2 regions of the Sinomonas halotolerans genome follow, and region 1 is predicted to be linked to the other one. Evidence: riboswitches for the same ligand, from Rfam matches in the RefSeq annotation. Region 1 holds a riboswitch; the other holds the start of a gene.
What was found. A riboswitch is a leader RNA that binds a small molecule or an ion and turns the genes downstream of it on or off. The one in region 1 is predicted to bind glycine.
Positions count from the first base shown of each region.

Region 2: another riboswitch for glycine. It lies ahead of ABCQ75_RS05590 (methylenetetrahydrofolate reductase); the one in region 1 lies ahead of gcvP (aminomethyl-transferring glycine dehydrogenase).

Region 1 covers NZ_JBDFRB010000001.1:478,400-483,558, forward strand. The annotation lists gene gcvT (glycine cleavage system aminomethyltransferase GcvT) at 1-251, opposite strand, end outside; gene gcvP (aminomethyl-transferring glycine dehydrogenase) at 302-3,190, opposite strand; glycine riboswitch at 3,231-3,328, opposite strand; glycine riboswitch at 3,330-3,428, opposite strand; gene ABCQ75_RS02125 (hypothetical protein) at 3,584-3,790, opposite strand; gene ABCQ75_RS02130 (Tex family protein) at 4,022-5,159, opposite strand, start outside.
Region 2 covers NZ_JBDFRB010000003.1:315,774-320,932, forward strand. The annotation lists gene ABCQ75_RS05580 (LytR C-terminal domain-containing protein) at 1-357, shown strand, start outside; gene ABCQ75_RS05585 (TetR/AcrR family transcriptional regulator) at 382-1,056, opposite strand; glycine riboswitch at 1,223-1,320, shown strand; gene ABCQ75_RS05590 (methylenetetrahydrofolate reductase) at 1,453-2,301, shown strand; gene ABCQ75_RS05595 (TolB family protein) at 2,335-3,264, opposite strand; gene ABCQ75_RS05600 (sugar phosphate isomerase/epimerase family protein) at 3,269-4,273, opposite strand; gene ABCQ75_RS05605 (Gfo/Idh/MocA family protein) at 4,317-5,159, opposite strand, start outside.

The sequences.
Region 1 (5,159 bases):
GAGAGCTTGCCGACGAGGGCGTAGTCGAGGAACGAGGCGGCGTCCGGGCCAGTGGCCCACACCTCTCCCATGTGGGAGAGGTCGAAAAGGCCGGCGGCCTCGCGGACGGCCTTGTGCTCGGCGAGCTCGGAGCCGTACTTGAGCGGCATCTGCCAGCCGCCGAAGTCGGTGAAGGACGCGCCGAGCGCGGCGTGCTGGTCGTAGAGCGCGGTGTGCTTCTCGGTTCTCACCGGCGCAGTGGTCTCGGTCATGGAAGTCTCCTGGTTCTCAGATCTCGAAGGCTGCGGGTTCTCGTCAGCTGTCAGTTCTCGAACGCTTCGAGGGGCGGGCACGCGCAGATGAGGTTGCGGTCACCGCCGGCGCCGTCGATCCGGCCCACGGGGGCGAAGTACTTGTCCTGGGTGTGCGTCCGGCCCGGGAACGCGGCCTGCTCACGGGTGTAGGCCCGGTCCCACTCGGTGGAGACCACGGCCGCGGCCGTGTGCGGGGAGAGGCGGAGCGGGGACTCTGCGACCGCGAAGTCGCCGGCGGCGACCTGGTCGATCTCCGCGCGGATCGCGATCATCGCGTCGATGAACCGCTCGATCTCCGCCAGGTCCTCGGACTCGGTCGGCTCGACCATGAGCGTGCCGGCCACCGGGAAGGCCAGGGTCGGGGCGTGGAAGCCGAAGTCGATGAGTCGCTTGGCGACGTCCTCCGCGGTCACGCCGGTCTTGGCGGTGAGATCGCGCAGGTCGAGGATGCACTCGTGCGCCACGAGGCCGGCCTCGCCCGTGTAGAGGACCGGGAAGTGCTCGTCGAGGCGCTTGGCGATGTAGTTCGCCGCGAGCAGCGCGGACTTCGTGGCCTCGGTCAGGCCATCGCCCCCCATGAGCTTGACGTACGCCCAGGAGATCGGGAGCACGCCGGCAGAGCCGAAGCGCGACGCGGACACGGGAACGTCCGCCCCGCCCGCCCAGTCAGCGGCGTTGCCCGGCATGAACGGGGCCAGGTGCGCGCGCGCCGCGACGGGACCGACGCCCGGCCCGCCACCGCCGTGGGGGATGCAGAAGGTCTTGTGGAGGTTCAGGTGGGAGACGTCGCCGCCGAACTGGCCCGGCTGGGCGAGGCCCACGAGCGCGTTCATGTTGGCGCCGTCGATGTAGACCTGGCCGCCCGCGGCGTGGACCGCGTCGCACACCTCGCGGACGTCGGCGTCGTACACGCCGTGCGTGGACGGGTAGGTGATCATGATCGCCGAGAGGCGGTCCCGGTTGGCCTCGATCTTGGCCTCGAGGTCTGCGTGGTCGATCGTGCCGTCGGCGGCGGTCGCGACGACGACGACCTTCATGCCCGCGAGGACGGCGGAGGCCGCGTTGGTGCCGTGCGCCGAGGCCGGGATGAGGCAGATGTCGCGCTGGGACTCCCCGCGGGACGCGTGGTAGCCGCGGATCGCGAGGAGGCCGGCGAGCTCGCCCTGCGAGCCCGCGTTCGGCTGGATCGAGACCTGGTCGTAGCCGGTGATCGTGGCCAGATCGGCCTCGAGATCGGCGATGAGCTCCCGCCAGCCCTCGGTCTGCGTGTCCGGGGCGAACGGGTGGATCCCGGCGAACTCGGGCCACGTGATGGCCTCCATCTCGACCGTGGCGTTGAGCTTCATGGTGCAGGAGCCGAGCGGGATCATGGTGCGGTCGAGCGCGAGGTCGCGGTCCGAGAGCTTGCGGAGGTAGCGCAGCATCTGGGTCTCGGAGCGGTGCGTGTGGAACACCGGGTGCTGGAGGTAGAGGCTCGAGCGGTGGACCTCCGCCGCGAGGCCGAAGCCCGCAGCGCCGTCCTCGGCACCGAGGTGGGAGTCGACGCCGTCGCCCGCGGCACCGGCGCCGAAGACCGAGGCGACGGTCGCGACGTGCTCGGAGGTCGTCGTCTCGTCGCACGAGATGCCCACGGTGTCGGCGTCCACGAGGCGCAGGTTGATGCCCTGCTTCTCGGCCTTCTCCACGAGGGCGGCCGCGCGGCCCGGGACCACGGCAGTGACGGTGTCGAAGAAGCTCGTGTGTGCTACCTCGACCCCGGCGCCTGCGAGGGCCGCGGCGAGCGAGACGGCGTGGCGGTGCGTCCGCTGGGCGATCGCCTTGAGGCCCTCGGGGCCGTGGTAGACGGCGTACATCGACGCGACGATGGCCAGGAGCGCCTGGGCCGTGCAGATGTTGGACGTGGCCTTCTCGCGTCGGATGTGCTGCTCGCGCGTCTGGAGCGCGAGGCGGTAGGCGGGCTGTCCGGCGTCGTCCTTCGAGACGCCCACGAGGCGGCCGGGGAGCTGGCGCTCGAGGCCAGCGTGGACGGCCATGAAGGCCGCGTGCGGGCCGCCGTAGAACAGCGGGACGCCGAAGCGCTGGGCGGAGCCGACGGCGATGTCCGCGCCCTGCTCGCCCGGGGACTTGATGAGGGTCAGCGCCAGGAGGTCGGCGGCGACGGTCACCATGGCGCCGCGCTCCTTGGCAGCGGCGATGAGGCCGGTGGCGTCGGCGACGAGGCCGGAGGCGCCGGGCTGCTGCAGGACGATCCCGTTGATGGGGCCCTCGGGGAGGCCGTTGGAGAGGTCGGCGACCTCGACCTCGAAGCCCAGGGCCTCGGCGCGGCCCTTGACGATCGCGATGGACTGCGGGAACAGGTCCGCGTCAAGAACGGTCTTGCCATCCTTGGAGGCCTTGTCCTTGTTCGCCCGCCGCATGAGCAGCACGGCCTCGGCCACGGCGGTGGCCTCGTCGAGCAGGGACGCGTTCGCGATCGGGAGGCCCGTGAGGTCCTCGACTGCGGTCTGGAAGTTCAGGAGGGCCTCGAGGCGGCCCTGGGAGATCTCCGGCTGGTAGGGCGTGTAGGCCGTGTACCAGGCGGGGTCCTCGACGATGTTGCGGCGGATGACGGGCGGCGTCACCGTGTCGTAGTAGCCCTGTCCGATCATCTGGACGCGGGGCCGGTTCTTCGACGCGAGGGCGCGGAGGGCCGCGAGGGTCTCGGGCTCGCTCAGGGCGCGGCCGAGGGAGAGCGGCTTGTCCTGCTTGATGCTGTCCGGGACGGCGGTCTCGGCGAGCGCCTCGACGCTGTCGAACCCGACGGTGTCGAGCATGTGCTTGATGTCGGAATCGCGCCGGGCACCGATGTGCCGGTCGACGAATGCTGCGGGGGAAAGGTCCGTCACGGGGAACTCCATCAATCAGGCCGGCCGGGTGGCGCGGCTTTTGACTCTCGTTCCTCCCCGCTCTGTATGGGACCTGAGAGATTCCGCCGGGTGTTCCCGGCTTGCACCGTCGGTGAGCGCCGCTGGGTGCGGGGCTGCTTTCCAGAGTTGCCTTGCCGCAGCGGTACAGGTGCCTGAGAGATTCCTGGGGAGGTGTTGCTCCTACGGCGCCTGCTTGCTCATGCTCGCAGGACTCTCCCGCCGCAGATCAGAGGCAATGTTCAGTTGTGGCCCAGCTGGGTCTGTGCTCCAACTGGTCCCGGACCTGAGCCGGGCGGCGCCGCTCATAGCGGCACTAGTCCATTGTGCTATGCCGGAGGTCACGTCGGCAAATGGCCTGCGCCACTCCCCCGCCCCGTCCGGCGCTCACTCGGCCGTGGACACGCTCCTGCTGCCGCGGCCGAGCAGGCCGCCGTCAGGGCTGAGAGCGGCGCCGCGTGTGCGCCGCATGCCGCGGATGGCTCCGAGCAGCAGCGTGGCGCCCGCGAGGGCCGCCACTGACAGGAAGAAGAGCAGCCCACCGAGGGCTACGGTGCCGAAGAAGACGGCCGTCTGAAGGTTGAACTCGAACATTCTCTCCACTCGCTCCGGGGCCGTGGATCTCGTGGCCCCACCGTCAATTCTGACGGGGCGGAGAGGGCGGAACGCCCCGGATTCCGGGCCCCGGAGCCGTGAGATCCGACACACCCGCGCCGCCCGCGGCGGGAGGGGACATGACCCCGCGACGTGACACGGCTCCACAGCCTTGCGGGGTCGAGTCCGCGTGCGGGGACATGACCCCAGTGGCCCCAGGGCCAACGCCGATCAGCGCGCGAGGCCTGCCCGCCGCAGAGCGTCCGCAAGCGCCGTGTCTGCGCCCCCGCTCCCCGGCCCGCCCTTCGCAGCGCCCTGGCCTCCGCCCTGCCCCGACCGGGGCTGCCCAGACCGGGGGTGGTCGGAGCGGGGCTCCCCGGACCGCGTCTGGCCGGCCCCACGCCCGCCCCCGCGCTTGCCGGCCCGCTGGTCGGCCTCGCGCTCGGCACCCGGGCGCCGTTCGGCGTCGGACGCACGACGGCGCGCCTCGCCGCCCGCTCCCGGCCGCCCGCCGCCGGGCTCGTCATCGAGGCGGAGGGTGAGCGAGATGCGCTTGCGGGCCGGGTCGACGTCGAGGACCTTGACCTTGACGACCTGCCCCGATGTGACGACCTCGCGGGGGTCGGAGACGAACTTCGTGCTCATCGCCGAGACGTGGACGAGCCCGTCCTGGTGCACGCCCAGGTCGACGAAGGCGCCGAAGGCGGCGACGTTGGAGACCGTGCCCTCGAGCACCATGCCGGGCTTGAGGTCGTTGATGGTCTCGACGCCCTCGGCGAGCGCCGCGGTGACGAACTCCGGTCGCGGGTCGCGGCCCGGGCGCGCGAGCTCGGCCATGACGTCCCGGACCGTGGGCAGGCCGAAGCGGTCGTCGACGAACTGGGCCGCGTCCAGCGCCGCGACCCGCTCCTTTGCACCGCCTGCCGCCTCGAGGATGCGGCCGGCGAGGCCGTAGGCCTCGGGGTGGACGGAGGAGGAATCGAGGGGCTGCTTCCCGCCCGTGATGCGCAGGAATCCGGCGCACTGCTCGAACGCCTTCGCGCCCAGGCGCGGGACCTTCTTGAGCTCGGAGCGGCTCGCGAAGGCGCCGTGCTCGTCGCGGTACTCGACGATGTTCCGGGAGAGGTTCGGACCCACTCCGGCCACGCGCGAGAGCAGCGCGGGAGAGGCCGTGTTGACGTCCACGCCCACCGCGTTCACGCAGTCCTCGACCACTGCGTCGAGGGTCCGCTCGAGCTTGGCGGCGGTCACGTCGTGCTGGTACTGGCCCACGCCGATCGACTTCGGGTCGATCTTGACGAGCTCGGCGAGCGGGTCCTGGAGGCGCCGCGCGATCGAGACCGCGCCGCGGAGGGAGACGTCCAGGCCC
Region 2 (5,159 bases), on a different contig from region 1:
CCCGAGCAGACCACCGTCAACGTGCTCAACGCCGCCGGCCGGGAGGGGCTCGCGAGGCAGGTCGCGGACGAGCTCGCGAAGCGCAGGTTCAGGGTCCTCGCCGTGGACAACGAGAAGTTCTCCACCGCGGCCACGGCCGTGGTGCGTTCCGGGTCCGCGGGGGAGGCTGCCGCGTTCACGCTTCAGCGGCACGTTCCGGGCAGCGTGTTCGTGCGGGATCCGCGCGCCGACGACTCCGTGGACCTCCTGCTCGGCCCCGCGTTCACCGGGCTCGCCGCGCCCAAGGTGGTCGACCAGACCCCGGGCACCCTCAACTGCGAGCTTCCCAGCCCGACGGCGACCCCGCCCGTCCGCTGAGGCCGGCCCGGCCCGGCGCCCCGCTCAGGCGCGCAGCGGCCGCCCGTCCTCGCCGAAGCGCGCCCCGACCCCCAGCTGGATGAAGCGCACGGTGGCGTCCGTGCGGCGCTCGCCGGCGTCGTCGTCCGCCTCTTCCGCAGCCTCCTCCGGGCCGCCCCCAGGCCCTGGAGCCCCGCGGCGCCCGCGGTCCGCGCTCGCGGTGAGGGAGCCGTGGACCAGCTGGACGAGCTCCTCGACGTCCCCCTCGGGCAGGTACCCCTGCGCCATCCCGTCGGTGAGGATGGCCTTCAGGAGGTCGTTCAGCTCGCCCACGTGGTCGCCCAGCTTCGCGAAGGACGACGGCGAGAGCACCGCGCGCATGGCGGGTCCCGGGGGGAGGTGGCGGCGGGAGAGGTCCTCGACCTGCGCACGGATGTACACGGCGAGCCGGTCGACCGGGTTCTCGAGCCGCGCGAGCTCCGCCTTGAGGTCCGTGAGGAACCGGCCCGTCTCGGCGAGGGCGTAGCCGATGAGCAGCTCCTCCATGTCCGCGTAGTAGTTGTAGACCGCAGTGCGCCCCACCCCGGCCTGCCGGGCCACGTCCGTCATGGTGAGCCCGGGGAGGCCGCGCGTGAACAGGAGCTCGCCGAACGCGTCCAGGATGCGACGCTGCGTGAGAGCGCGCTGGGCTGCGTTCGACTCGGCCTGGATGCGGGGCATGTCTACATTTTACGTCGGTGTGTCACCAAAAGCCCTTTGTTGCGGGTGATCAAGCCTGCTCCTGCGCGCGCATGTCGTGCCGATGGCGCGGCCTTTGACAGCGGTCGGTGAGCCCCGACACACTGATCGGGTGCGGCCGTGCCCGCCATACAACTGAAGACGCCGATGATCCGCGGCGGGAGAATCCCGCCGGCGCAGCAAGCGGGTGCCGTAGGAGCAAATCCTCCCCAGGAATCTCTCAGGCCCATGTACCGCCGCGGTGAGGCTCCTCTGGAAAGCAGCCTCCGGGCTCACCGACGGTGCAAGCGGACCACCCTCCCGCGGAAACTCTCAGGTCCATGACAGAGCGGGGAGGACGCCCGCCGGCTTCGCCCGGCCAGAGAAGAGGAGTCCTCCATGCCAGCGCATGCCCTTCCCCCCGCCGCAGGCCAGGCACCGTCCTGCCCGGCCCCCGCAGCCAGCCCGGCCGTTCGCGATCCCGGCCCCCCAGCCCTTCCGCTGCGCCGGGAGATCGTCCCCACCGAGGGCATTGCCGCCCGGGTCGCCGCCGCGCTCCCCGAGGGCTCGGCCCTCACCGTCACGTGCCTCCCGCACCACGGCATGGAGCCGACCGCGGAAACCTCGGTCCGGCTCGCGGACCTCGGCTATCGCGTTGTGCCGCACCTCGCGGCGCGCAGCATCGTGGACAGGGCGCGGCTGGCGCGCGCGCTCCGCGAGTTCGCGTCCGCCGGGATCACGGAGGTTTTCGCCGTCAGCGGCGACGCCGCGCAGCCGGCGGGGCCCTACGCCGACTCCACCTCGCTCCTGGAGGACATCGCCGACCTCTCCGGCGGCGCGTTCGCCGCAGGGGTGGCGGGCTATCCCGAAGGGCATCCTCAGCGCAGCGGGCCCGAACTCCTGGATGCGCTTCTCGCCAAGCAGCACCTCGCCGCCAGCGTGGCCACGCAGATGTGCTTCTCCGCCGCCGCGATCACGGACTACGCCGCGCTCCTGCGCGCCGAGGGCATCCGGCTCCCGGTCTGGGCAGGCGTCCCCGGCGCCGTGCCACGGGCGCGGCTCGTCGCGCTGGCCGCGAAGATCGGCGTGGGCCCCTCGCTGGCGTTCATCACCCGCAAGGGCCCCCTGGCCCGCCGCCTCCTGGGCAGCGGCGGGGTCTACTCGCCGGAGGGGCTCGTGCGCAGCCTCGAGACGAGTCCGGCAGGCCTGGCCGGGATCCACCTCTTCACCTTCAACAGCTTCGGCTGAGCGCGCTGTACGCGGAGGGCGCTGCGGGCGCCCTCATCCCAGGGGATAGTCAATGAACGCGAAGGCCGAGGAGTCGGGCGCCCAGCTGGGGACGTTGACCGTCCCCTGCCCGCCCCACAGGGCAACGAGCGTGACGGGCTCGTCGCATGCGCTGACGTGGACGAGCCTGAGCTCCACGGGCTGGTCCGCGGGGTGGCCGCGGGTTCCCGGTGCGTAGCTGAGGTACACCGCAACACTGCCGTCCGGCGCGACGTGCGGGAACCAGTTCACCCGCTCGTCGTGGGTGAGCTGCTCGAGCTGGCAACCGTCGGGGCGCGCCCGTGCCAGTTGGGCGTGCCCCGGCAGTGCCGAGAACTGTTCGGTGTTGAAGACGATCCACTCTCCGTCAGGTGTCCACTCGCACCCGTCCGCCGGGCCGGGGTGGGTGGTGACGGCGAGGTCGTTGCCGCCATCCGTGTCGACCGTGTGGATGGTCGCGGACGCCCACCAGTCCCCGCCCTCCGGTTCGAGCCGTACATAGGCGAGCCTCTGCCCGTCGGGGCTGACGCCGTGCAGGAAATGCATTGCCCTGTCGTCGCGGGTCACGCGCCGCGCGGGACCGCCCCCGAGCGAGGTCGCCCAGATGTGCCCGTCATCGGCCGAGGCGAACAGCGTGGCCCCGTCCGGCGCGAGGACGTGATCGTTGTTGACGCCGGGCATGCCCGGCGAAGGGATCTCCCGGGGCGGACCCGATCCATCGACGGGGAGCGTCCACAGGAGCCCGTCGCCGTTGAGCACGAGGCGGCCGTCGGGCGTCCAGTTCGGGGCCTCGTAGAGGCGCTCGCGGGATTCGAAGACAGTCCGGACACTGCTGGATGCCCTGTCCCAAATGCGGATCCGGGCCCGCTGGCCCCGGCGGAGCTGCCGTGGACGGGCAGCTGTCCCGCCCCACCGGGGACCCTCGGCAGGTGCTGGCGCTGCCACGCGTTCAGGACTGGTTGCTGAAGGCGGCGTCGAAGGACTGGGAGCTCGGGGCGAAGTCGAACTTCTTGAGCTCCTTGAGTGCCTCCGGGGCGCCGACGAGGCGGTCCATGCCGGCGTCCTCCCATTCGACCGAGATCGGGCCGTCGTAGCCGATCGCGGTCAGGGCGCGGAAGCAGTCCTCCCACGGAACGTCGCCGCGGCCGGCGGAGACGAAGTCCCAGCCGCGGTGCGGGTCGCCCCAGGACAGGTGCGAGGAGAGGATCCCGGCCCGGCCGTTGCCCATCCGCATCCGGGTGTCCTTGCAGTCCACGTGGTAGATCCGGTCCGCGAAGTCGGTGATGAACGCGACGGGGTCCAGGCCCTGCCACACCATGTGCGAGGGGTCCCAGTTGAGCCCGAACGCCTCGCGGTGCCCGATCGCCTCGAGCGCCCGCTGCGTGGACCAGTAGTCGTAGGCGATCTCGGACGGGTGGACCTCGTGCGCGAACCGGACGCCGCACTCGTCGAAGACGTCCAGGATGGGGTTCCACCGGTCGGCAAAGTCTTGGAAGCCGGCCTCGATGACGTCCGCGCCGACGGGCGGGAACATGGCCACGTACTGCCAGATGCTCGAGCCCGTGAAGCCCACGACGGTCTTCACCCCGAGGGCGCGGGCGAGCCGGGCGGTGTCCTTGAGGTCCTCGGCCGCACGCTGGCGCACGCCCTCGGGGTCGCCGTCGCCCCAAACCGCGGAACCCACGATCGCCTGGTGCCGGAAGTCGATCGGGTCGTCGCACACGGCCTGGCCCTTGAGGTGGTTCGAGATGGCGAAGAGCTTGAGGCCGTGCCGGGAGAGGATGCCGAGGCGCTCGGCGATGTACGCCCCGTCGTCCCAGCGGGCGGCGTCGAGGTGCTCGCCGGAGACGGCGATCTCGAGGCCGTCGTAGCCCCAGCCGGCCGCGAGCTCGGCGACCTCCTCGAGCTTGAGGTCGGCCCACTGGCCGGTGAACAGGGTGAAGGGGCGGGGCATGGGGTTCCTTTCTGCGGGGAACGGGTCAGACTGCTGGAATGGCTCAGAGGTGCACGGTGCTGGACTTGGCGGCGGCGGATTCCTCGATCGCGCCGAGGACGCGCTGGACCTGGAGGCCCTCCTCGAAGGACGGGCTCGGGGCGGAGCCCTCCCGGATGGCCTCGAGGAAGTCCCGGATCTGGTGGGTGAACGTGTGCTCCCAGCCGATCATGTGCCCCTGCGGCCACCACGCGCCGGCGTACGGGTGCCCCGGCTCGGTGACGACGATCCGGCGGAAGCCCTGCTCCTCGGCAGGTGCGGTCGCATCGAGGAACTCGAGCTCGCCGAGCCGCTCGAGGTCGAACGCGAGCGCCCCCTCGGAGCCGTAGACCTCGATCCGCAGCGAATTCTTCCGCCCGGTGGCCACGCGCGAGACCTCCACCGAGGCGACCGCCCCGGAGGCGAGGGACAGCGTGGCCCAGGCGGCGTCGTCGACCGTCACCTCCTCCGGACCCCCGGGCCCGGGGCGCTGCGCCACGAAGGTGTGGAGGCGGCCCGAGACCTCGGTGACCGTGTCACCGGTGAGGTACTGCACCTGGTCGATCGCGTGGGAGGCGATGTCCCCGAGCGCGCCCGAACCCGCCGTCTCCTTGCGGAGCCGCCAGGTCATGGGAGCCCCCTCGTCCGCGAGCCAGTCCTGCAGGTACGACGCGCGGACCTCGCGGACGGCGCCGATCCTCCCGGCCGCGATGAGCTGCTTCGCGTAGGCGAGCGCCGGCACGCGCCGGTAGTTGAAGCCGACCATCGAGACGACGCCGCGCGCGCGGGCCGATGCCGCGGCAGCGACCATGCGCTCGGACTCGGGCAGCGAATTGGCCAGCGGCTTCTCGACGAGGACATGCTTGCC